2 regions of the Streptomyces sp. NPDC058751 genome follow, and region 2 is predicted to be linked to the other one. Evidence: riboswitches for the same ligand, from Rfam matches in the RefSeq annotation. Region 2 holds a riboswitch; the other holds the start of a gene.

Region 1 (4,870 bases), on a different contig from region 2:
GCGGGTCCTCGATGGAGACGAGCGGGTACGCCGCGACGAGCTCGGCGTAGTACTCGGTCATCTCGGTGGCCGAGCGCTCCTTGCCCTCGAAGGTGTAGACGCCGTCCTTGTAGAACTCGGAGGCGGCGACGTCGAGGGCGAGGGCGATCTGCTCGCCGGGGGTGTAACCGGCCTCCTTGATGGCCTCGATGATGAGGTCGAGGGCGGCGCGGTTGGACTCCAGGTTCGGGGCGAAGCCGCCCTCGTCGCCGAGGCCGGTGGACAGGCCCTTGGTCTTCAGCACCTTCTTGAGGGTGTGGTAGACCTCGGCGCCCCAGCGCAGGGCCTCGGAGAAGGACTCCGCGCCGATCGGGGCGATCATGAACTCCTGGATGTCCACGTTGGAGTCGGCGTGCGAGCCGCCGTTCAGGATGTTCATCATCGGAACGGGCAGCAGGTGCGCGTTCGGGCCGCCCAGGTAGCGGAAGAGCGGCAGGTCGGACGCCTCGGAGGCGGCGTGCGCGACGGCGAGCGAGACGCCGAGGATGGCGTTGGCGCCGAGCGAGCCCTTGTTGTCGGTGGCGTCCAGGTCGAACATCGCCTGGTCGATCAGGCGCTGCTCGGTGGCGTCGTAGCCGACGAGCTCCGGGCCGATCTGCTCGATGACGGCGAGGACGGCCTTCTCGACGCCCTTGCCCAGGTAGCGGTTCGGGTCGCCGTCACGAAGCTCGATGGCCTCGAAGGCACCGGTGGAGGCGCCGGACGGGACGGCGGCACGACCCGTGCTGCCGTCGTCGAGGCCGACCTCGACCTCGACCGTGGGGTTACCTCGGGAGTCCAGGATTTCCCGGGCTACGACGACGTCGATGGACGGCACGAGCATCTCCTTTATGGGATGTGACGCGGTATGCGGGACTTCGACAGCCCCGCGGGATGAGCCTAACCGGCTCCCGGGGATCGGCCAGCCGATCGACCGCCCCGCGAGCGGATACGAGCCTACATATTGTTCCTGAACTGAACAAAAATGGAGGCAAAAAAACCCCGCTCCGGTGCGTGCGGGGGAACACGCGCCGGAGCGGGGAGCCCGTGGGGACGGGGACCTCGGCGGGCCCCCGCTACGGAGGTCCCGCGAAGGGGGCCGGCGACCTGCCGGGGGACGCGGAGCGGCACCGGAGCCATGGCCGCCCTCCGCCGAGAGCGGCCGGACCGGCCGGCGTCCGCCCTGCTCAGCGGAGGTGGAGCTGCTGGCCCGGGTAGATGAAGTCGGCGTCGGCGACGATGTCCCGGTTCAGCTTGAACAGCTTCTGCCAGCCGCCCTTGACGTGCTTCTTCTCGGCGATCGAGCTGAGGGTGTCGCCCTTGACGACCTTGTACTCGCCGTCGCCCTTCTTGACCTTCTCGCCGGCCGGGGTGGTGACGGTCTTCTGGGCGGCGGGGCGCTCCGCGGAACGGGACGCGGGCCGCTCCGTCGTACGGGTGGGCTGCTCCGTCGTACGGGTGGCGGGGGCGCTCTGCGAGCCGCCGGACGAGGACGAGGCGGAGTCGGACGGGGCCGACGGGGCCGAGCCGCCGCCGTACGGAGTGCTCGACAGGCCGACGCCGCAGGTCGGCCAGGCGCCCTTGCCCTGGGCGGCGAGGACCTTCTCGCCGATGGCGATCTGCTGCGACTTCGACGCCTGGTCGGCGGTCGAGGCGTAGGCGGTGCCGCCGTACGCGGCCCACGTGGAGGACGAGAACTGCAGTCCGCCGTAGTAACCGTTGCCGGTGTTGATCGACCAGTTGCCGCCGGACTCGCACTGGGCGACGGCGTCCCACTCGGAGGCGGTGGCGGCCGAGGCGCTGCCGGCCGCCATCAGCGGGGCGGCGATGGCGGCGCCGGTGACACCGGCGAGCGTGGCGACACGGGTGGCCTTGTTCGGGCGGCGGTGCTTGCCCTTGCCGGAGAACAGCATGGAGATCCCCTCACCGACGCCTGCGAGGTGAGCTGTCGGGTTCGGGCCGGTTGAGTTGCCCGGCCGCGCGCTTTCGGTCCCGTCTCCAGGACGTCCGGCACGCGGCTTCACCCCGAGCCGTTCCCGGGTGTCTTCCGACTCCCGGTCCCGGCACCTACCTTGGGTCCCCCGCTCCTGCCCACGGCGCATGACGCGACGACTGTTCCCGTACGGCCGTTGGCAGGATTCGGCGTTGCGACCGTCGGGGCCCGCTGTGGCGAGCGGCACGACCGTAAGCAGCCGATCGACGGAATTTCAAAGACGATCAGGGCTTCTGAGACTCATCTCTCAGTTGCGCCAAATGGGACATTCCACAGCGAACCATGACGCGAACTCCCGCTAGTTCTGCACCGCTTCACCGGTGTCGGCAATGCTCCGACCAGGGACGACGAGGCCGGGACCGCTGTCGTCGGCCGCCGTGTCCGCGGTGGGCAGATCGCCCCATCCGCCTTCGAGGCCAAGGGCGTCGGAAACGGTCCAGAGGTTGTCGATGACCTCCGCGACGTACTCGGCCCCGGCGGCTTCGGCCGCGGGGCTCGCGGCGTGCCGTCCGGTGGAGCCGTCGGCGAGGGCGTCGGCCGCGCTCTCCGCGGCGTCCCCGCCCCGGTGCCGTCCGCTGCCGGCGCTCGACGCGTCGGACGGGGCCGAAGAGGCACCCTTCTTACCGGACTTGGCCGATTCATCACCCTTGTCGACCTTATCCGAATCGTCGGGGCTCTGCGAGGCGCTGGGCGTCGCGGTGGCGCCGGTCGCGTCCGAGGAACCGTCCGCATCCCCCGAAGCGGACGCCTCGCCCGAAGGGGACGAGCTGGGCGAAGTCGCCAAACCGGACGAAACGTAGGAGCCGGAGTCGCTCTCGGCGCTCGACGAGTCGCCGGCCACGCCCGTGTCGACACTGACCTCGCCCGAGCTCTTGCCCTTGCCGAGCCCGGAGAGCGGTCCGCAGGTCGGCCAGGCCGCGAGGCCCGTGTCGGCGAACACCTTCTCGGCGACGGCTATCTGCTGCGAGCGGCTGGCCTGGTCCGGGCTCGGGGCGTACTCGAGGCCGCCGTGCGTCTCCCAGTTCTCCTGGTCGAGCTGGAGGCCGCCGTAGTAGCCGTTGCCCTGGTCGGAGCTCCACGCGCCGCCGCTCTCGCACTGCGCCACCTTGTCCCAGGTGTTCCCGTCGGCCGCGCTCGCGCTCGCCGCGGCGAGCAACGGGATGGCGATCGCCGATCCGGTCACCCCTGCGGCGACGATGAGTGCCGGGGCCTGGCGAGGGCGACGGTGACGGCCGTTCCCGGAGAGCATGCGAAAGCCTTTCGAGTGACAGCGGGGGAGCACCACGGCCCCTGCCTGAACGAGAAGCGCAGGCGCCGCGTTGATGGGTGAAGGTAGTCGCACTCCAGCGCTGGTTACAAGTCGATGCAGTACTGATCACGCGAAGATCACAGATTTGATGGAGCATCATGTTCCGCTGGCATCAAGGGCGCTCTTTCCGGTATGCGGAAGAGCCTCTTCGGCGCGGACGCCGAAGGGTCGCCGATGCACCCATCAAGTCCTATTTGACCGGGGTGAATTCCACAGGAAGCGTCCGCAAACCGCGCATAATGAGCCCTCCGCGCCAGCGCAAATCGGCCGATTCTCCGGCGAGTTGGATGTCGGGGAGGCGGCTGAGGAGCGTACCGAGCGCGGTCTGCCCCTCCAGCCGGGCGAGCGGCGCGCCGAGGCAGTAGTGGATGCCGTGGCCGTAACCCAAGTGCTGAAGGTCACGTCGGGCGAGATCGAGCGTGTCCGGCTCCTCGAAGCGTTCGGGATCGCGGTCCGCGGCCGCGAGGACCACGAGCACGGGGTCGCCTGCCGCGATGTCCTGCCCGCCGATCCGCACGTCCTCGGTCGCGAACCGCCAGGTGGCCAGTTCCACGGGCCCGTCGTAGCGCAGGAGTTCCTCCACCCCCGTCTCCAGCAGCCCGCTCTCCCCGGCCGCGAGGGAGGCCTGCAGGAGCTCCCGCTGCCCGGGATGGGTGAGCAGGGCGTGCATCCCGTTCCCGATGAGGTTCACCGTCGTCTCGAATCCGGCGAAGAGCAGGATGAAGGCCATGGCGGCGGCCTCGTTCTCGGTGAGGTGCTCGCCGTGGTCGGAGGCGCGGATGAGACCGGAGATGAGGTCCTCGCCGGGCTCGGGCTCCGCGGTCAGCGCCTCGCGCTTGCGGTGGATGAGTTCGGCCAGATACCCGCGCATCTTCTTCACGGACCGGGCGACCCCGCCCCTGGGCCCGCCGCCGTGCCGGATCATCATGCCCGCCCAGTCCCGGAAGTCGTCCTGGTCCTCGCGCGGGACGCCGAGCAGGTCGCAGATGGCGTAGATGGGGAGCGGGAAGGCGAACTCGTGGATGAGGTCCGCGGAACCCCGGGACGCGAAACCGTCGATGAGCTGATCCGTCAGCTCCTGCACCCGGGGAGCGAATTCGGCCACGCGCCGGGGCGTGAACGCCTTGCTGACGAGCCGCCGCAGCCGGGTGTGGTCCGGCGGGTCGATGTTCAGCAGATGCGTCATGAGCTCGGCCTTGCGCTCCCCGGGAATCCCGGTCCGGCCCTTCGCGTGCGCGGGCTCGTCGTGGTGCGCGGGGTTCTTGGACAGCCGCTGGTCGGCGAGCGTCTGCCTGGCGTCGGCGTACCGCGTGACGAGCCAGGCCTCCACCCCGCTGGGCAGCCGCGTGCGGTGCACGGGCGCGTGCTCCCTGAGCCAGGCGTAGGCCGGGTAGGGGTCGGTGGCGAACTCCCAGGTGAAGAGTTCGGGGGCGGCGCTGGCGGAGGCTTCGTGCTCGGTCACTCCTCGACGGTATCCGCAGCGGCGCGCACGCCCCTGACCGCCGTGTCCACGAAAGACGGCACCCTCCCGGCGGCCTCACCACCGCCGC
Region 2 (4,870 bases):
ACGATCGCCAAGGTCGGCGGCGACCCCGTCAACGCCGCCTCCATGCTCGCGGTCCTCGGCCTGGGCGCCGAGGGCGGCGAGGAGATCGTCCTCACCTCGGACGCCGAGGGTGCGGACGCCGCGCTCGACCGTCTGGCGAAGCTGGTCGCCGAGGGGCTCGACGAGCTCCCCGAGACCGTCTGAGACCCGTACAGGGTACCCGGACACACACGGCCGAGCCGCGTCCACCTTCACCGGGTGGCGCGGCTCAGCCGTTTTCCGTACCCACGCCCGGGAATTCCCTGGCGCCCCTCACGGGCTCGCGCAGCGGCTGCGGGAATGGCACGCGGAGAAATTCCGGACACGCTCATAAAAGGGCATGAAAAATAAGCCCCCGCTGAATATCCTCTTTGTATACGACACCCGTGTTAAAGATGCGGACCCGTCGTGTTTACGGGATGTTGCGAACTTCTCACACGGTCCGACCGGTCACCGCCGGGAAATCGGAGCCGGTGCGCGGCCGTGGCGCGCTCGGTGTGCAGGGTCGTGATCGCGCGGGCCCGCTCGCTGTCCCCGCGGGCCACCGCGTCCACGATGCCGCCGTGCTCCGCCCAGGACTCCGCGGGGTCCGCCGGGACCTCGACCGAGTACATCCAGGCGATCTTGTGACGCAGCTGGGCGAGCGTCGAGGTCAGCGCGGGGCTGCCGGACGCCTGGGCGAGCGTCTCGTGGAACCAGCCTCCCAGGGAGCGCAGATCCTCGCTGTGGCCTCGCCTGGAACGCTCCTGCCCCAGCCTGACCAGACCCCGCAGCACCTTGAGGTGGGCCTCCGTGCGCCGCTGCGCGGCCCGCGCGGCCCCCAGGGGTTCCAGCAGCATGCGCATCTCCAGGAGGTCCGCGGCCTCCTGCTCGGTGGGTTCCGCGACGCACGCGCCCGCGTGCCGGCGGGTGACCACGAAGCCCTCGGCCTCCAGCGTGCGCAGCGCCTCGCGCACGGGGACGCGCGAGACGCCGTAGCGGCGCGCGAGCAGTTCCTCGGTGAGGCGGCCGCCGCGCTCGTAGACACCCGCGACGATGTCGTCACGGATCGCCGTGCACACCGAGTGCGCCGGAATACGCATGACCGACCTCCGCTTTAATCCCCGTGAAACGCCGCCGATTGACGCTTGTTCAGTGACTCTATTGCAGGAAGCCTGAATTTCCGACGGCGGGCCTGAATCCATGGATATTTTTTGGACAGACGCCCTGTGGAAACGACGATGCCCCGGCTCGGTGAGCCGGGGCATCGAAAACGGGGAAGAAGCCGCGAAGCGGTGGTCAGAGGTTGACGCCGTGCGAACGCAGGTACGCGACCGGGTCCAGGTCCGAGCCGTACTCCGCCGTCGTACGGGCCTCGAAGTGGAGGTGCGGTCCCGTGGTGTTGCCGGTGTCCCCGGAGAGGCCGATCTGCTGCCCCGGAGTGACCGTCTGTCCCACGGACACCCCGATGGACGACAGGTGGCCGTACATGGTGTACGTGCCGTCGTGCATCTTGATCACGACTTGATTGCCGTAGGCGCCACCGTCTCCGGCCGTGACGACCGTGCCGGCGCCGACGGAGCGGACCGACGTGCCGGTCGCGGCGTGGAAGTCGACGCCGGTGTGGCTGCCGGACGACCAGAGGGCGCTGCTGGCCTGGTAGCCGGTGGAGACGTACGAACCGGCGATCGGCATGACGAACGTGTTCAGCCGCTTGCGCTCGGCCTCCCGGGCGGCGCGCTCCTTGGCCTCGCGGAGCTTCACGGCCTGCTCGGCGGCCTGCTTGCGCGCGGTCTGCTCGGCCTGCTTGCGCGCGGCGGCCTCGTCGGCGGCGCGCAGCTGCGCGAAGGCCTGCGCGTCGATCTGGTCGGCGACCGTGTCGCCGAGGGTGATGGCCTGGGTCAGCCCGGTCTGCTCGACGGAGGCTTCCGCGGCGAACGCGGGGGCGGCCAGGGTTCCGATCACACCGGTGGTGGTGGTGAGCGCCGCGACCCCGACGGCGGTCGTGGTCGTGCTGTGCACGCGGCTCGTACGACGATGCTTGCCGGTGCCACAGGTGAACGCCATGTAGGGGCTCGTCCTTTCCTTCCCTCTCGCCTACCGGGTTAGCTGACGGGTTCGGAGCAGGAAGGTCTCCTACGGGCCCCCTCCGAAGAGGGCGTCCGATTCACCCCAGGGACTGCGCGTGGGTCCCCGGCTCCCCTGACTCGCGTCATGGGGGACTCGGCGATGACTGTCCGGTGCCGCGGGTGCGGCGCTCTGCGTGACGAACAGCCGGACCGACGCTAGACGGGGCGTCTTTCGAACAACAAACGGATCACGATTTTTGTAACGCATCCCACAGGGCAGAAGGGCAACCGCCATACGAATACGGACATCTTGAGGGCGGCGTCGGGACGAGGAAGGGCCCTGACGGCTCTTCAGCCGTCAGGGCCCTTCCTCCGTCGCACGGGTTCTACTCGGCTGCCACCACGGTGACTTCACCGATCCCGAGGGCTCTGACGGGGTCCGCGATCTGCGCCGCGTCGCCCACGAGGACGGTCACCAGACGGTCCGTCGGGAAGGCGCTCACGGCCGCCGCGGTGGCCTCCACGGTGCCGGTGGCGGCCAGTTGCCTGTAGAGCGTCGCCTGGTAGCCGTCCGGCAGGTGCTGTTCGACCTGGTCCGCGAGCGTGCTCGCGACGGCCGCCGCCGTCTCGAACTTCAGGGGCGCGACACCCACCAGGTTCTGCACGGCGACGTCGCGCTCCGCGTCGGTCAGGCCCTCGGCCGCGAGGGTGCGCAGCACCTTCCACAGGTCGTCGAGCGCCGGGCCGGTGTTCGGCGTGTCGACCGAGCCGCTGATGGCGAGCATCGCGGCGCCCGTGCCGTCCGGCGCGGAGCGCAGGACCTGTCCGAAGGCCCGTACCCCGTAGGTGTAGCCCTTCTCCTCGCGCAGGACGCGGTCCAGGCGCGAGGTGAGGGTGCCGCCGAGGCAGTAGGTGCCGAGGATCTGGGCGGGCCACACGCGGTCGTGCCGGTCGGCGCCGACACGGCCGATGAGCAGCTGGGTCTGGACGGCGCCGGGGCGGTCGACGATGATCACCCGGCCGGTGTCGTCGGCGCTCACCGGCGGCACGGGAAGCGGCTCGGCGGCCGAGCCGGTCCAGGAGCCGAGCGTGTCGGCGAGCAGTTCGTCGAGATCGACACCGGTCAGGTCGCCGACGACGACCGCGGTGGCCGTGGCGGGGCGCACGTGCTTCTCGTAGAAGGCGCGGACGCCCGCCGAGTCGATGTTCCGGACGGTCTCCTCGGTGCCCTGGCGCGGGCGCGCCATGCGCGCGCTCGCCGGGAACAGCTCCTTGGAGAGTTCCTTGGCGGCACGGCGGGCCGGATTGGCCGTCTCGTGCGGGATCTCGTCCAGCCGGTTGGTCACCAGCCGCTCGACCTCGCTGTCCGCGAACGCGGGGGCCCGCAGGGCGTCGGCGAGCAGGCCGAGGGCCTTGGCCAGGCGCGAGACCGGCACTTCGAGGGACAGACGTACACCGGGGTGGTCGGCGTGCGCGTCGAGCGTGGCGCCGCAGCGCTCCAGCTCGGCGGCGAAGTCCTCGGCCGAGTGCTTGTCCGTGCCCTCGGAGAAGGCGCGGGCCATGACCGTGGCGATGCCGTCCAGGCCTGCGGGCTCGGCGTCCAGCGGCGCGGCGAGGATCACCTCGACGGCGACGACCTGCTGGCCGGGGCGATGGCAGTGCAGCACGGTCAGACCGTTGCCCAGGGTGCCGCGCTCGGGGGCGGGGAAGGCCCACGGCTTCGGCTGGCCGGCCTGGGGCTGCGGGTGGAAGTCCATGGTGGCGAGCTCGGTCACTTCGCCGCCTCCTCGTCGGTCTCGTCGGCAAGGTCAGCCGCGTCGGCGGCTTCGGTGGTGGTCGGCTCGTAGACGAGCACCGCGCGGTTGTCGGGGCGCAGGCGGGCCTTGGCGGCCTCCCGGACCTCGTCCGCCGTGACGTCGAGGACGCGCTGCACGGCGGTCAGGGCGAGCTGCGGGTCGCCGAACAGGACGGCGTACCGGCACAGTTCGTCGGCGCGGCCCGCGACGGTGCCGAGCCGGTCGAGCCATTCGCGCTCCAACTGGGCCTGGGCGCGCTCCATTTCCTCGGTCGTGGGGCCTTCCTCGGCGAACCGGGCGAGCTCTTCGTCGACGGCGGCCTCGATGACCGGGATCTCGACGTCGCCGGACGCCTTCACGTCCAGCCACCCCAGGGAGGGTGCTCCGGCGAGCCGCAGCAGGCCGAACCCGGCGGCGACGGCGGTGCGGTCACGGCGTACGAGCCGGTTGTAGAGCCGGGAGGACTCGCCGCCGCCGAGGACGGTGAGCGCCAGGTCGGCCGCGTCGCACGCGCGCGTGCCGTCCTCCGGAAGGCGGTAGGCGGCCATCAGGGCACGCGCCGGGACCTCCTCCTCGACGACCTCGCGCAGCTGCTCCCCGATGGTGTCGGGCAGCGAGCCGTCCCGCGGCTCGGGCTTGCCGTCGTGCCCGGGGATGGAGCCGAAGTACTTCTCGACCCAGGCGAGCGTCTGCTCCGGGTCGATGTCCCCGACGACCGACAGGACCGCGTTGTTGGGGGCGTAGTTGGTGCGGAAGAACGCGCGGGCGTCCTCCAGGGTGGCCGCGTCCAGGTCCGCCATCGACCCGATCGGGGTGTGGTGGTACGGGTGGCCCTCGGGGTACGAGAGCGCGGTGAGCTTCTCGAAAGCGGTTCCGTACGGAACGTTGTCGTACCGCTGGCGGCGCTCGTTCTTCACGACGTCGCGCTGGTTCTCCATGGACTCGTCGTCCAGCGCCTCGAGCAGCGAGCCCATGCGGTCGGCCTCCAGCCAGAGGGCGAGCTCGAGC

The links. Region 2 has a riboswitch for cyclic di-AMP ahead of ACFW6B_RS08400 (M23 family metallopeptidase). Riboswitches for the same ligand answer to the same signal wherever they lie in the genome.
Region 1: it holds a riboswitch for cyclic di-AMP, as region 2 does, so the genes downstream of both, ACFW6B_RS27355 (transglycosylase family protein) here and ACFW6B_RS08400 (M23 family metallopeptidase) in region 2, are expected to answer to the same signal.

What each region holds. Positions count from the first base shown of each region.
Region 1 is NZ_JBHYPZ010000032.1:100,559-105,428, forward strand. It holds gene eno (phosphopyruvate hydratase) at 1-862, opposite strand, end outside; gene ACFW6B_RS27355 (transglycosylase family protein) at 1,206-1,931, opposite strand; cyclic di-AMP (ydaO/yuaA leader) riboswitch at 1,934-2,173, opposite strand; gene ACFW6B_RS27360 (transglycosylase family protein) at 2,310-3,260, opposite strand; gene ACFW6B_RS27365 (cytochrome P450) at 3,511-4,782, opposite strand.
Region 2 is NZ_JBHYPZ010000006.1:114,652-119,521, reverse strand. It holds gene ACFW6B_RS08410 (HPr family phosphocarrier protein) at 1-183, shown strand, start outside; gene ACFW6B_RS08405 (GntR family transcriptional regulator) at 408-1,100, opposite strand; gene ACFW6B_RS08400 (M23 family metallopeptidase) at 1,297-2,064, opposite strand; cyclic di-AMP (ydaO/yuaA leader) riboswitch at 2,077-2,236, opposite strand; gene ACFW6B_RS08395 (M16 family metallopeptidase) at 2,453-3,841, opposite strand; gene ACFW6B_RS08390 (M16 family metallopeptidase) at 3,838-4,870, opposite strand, start outside.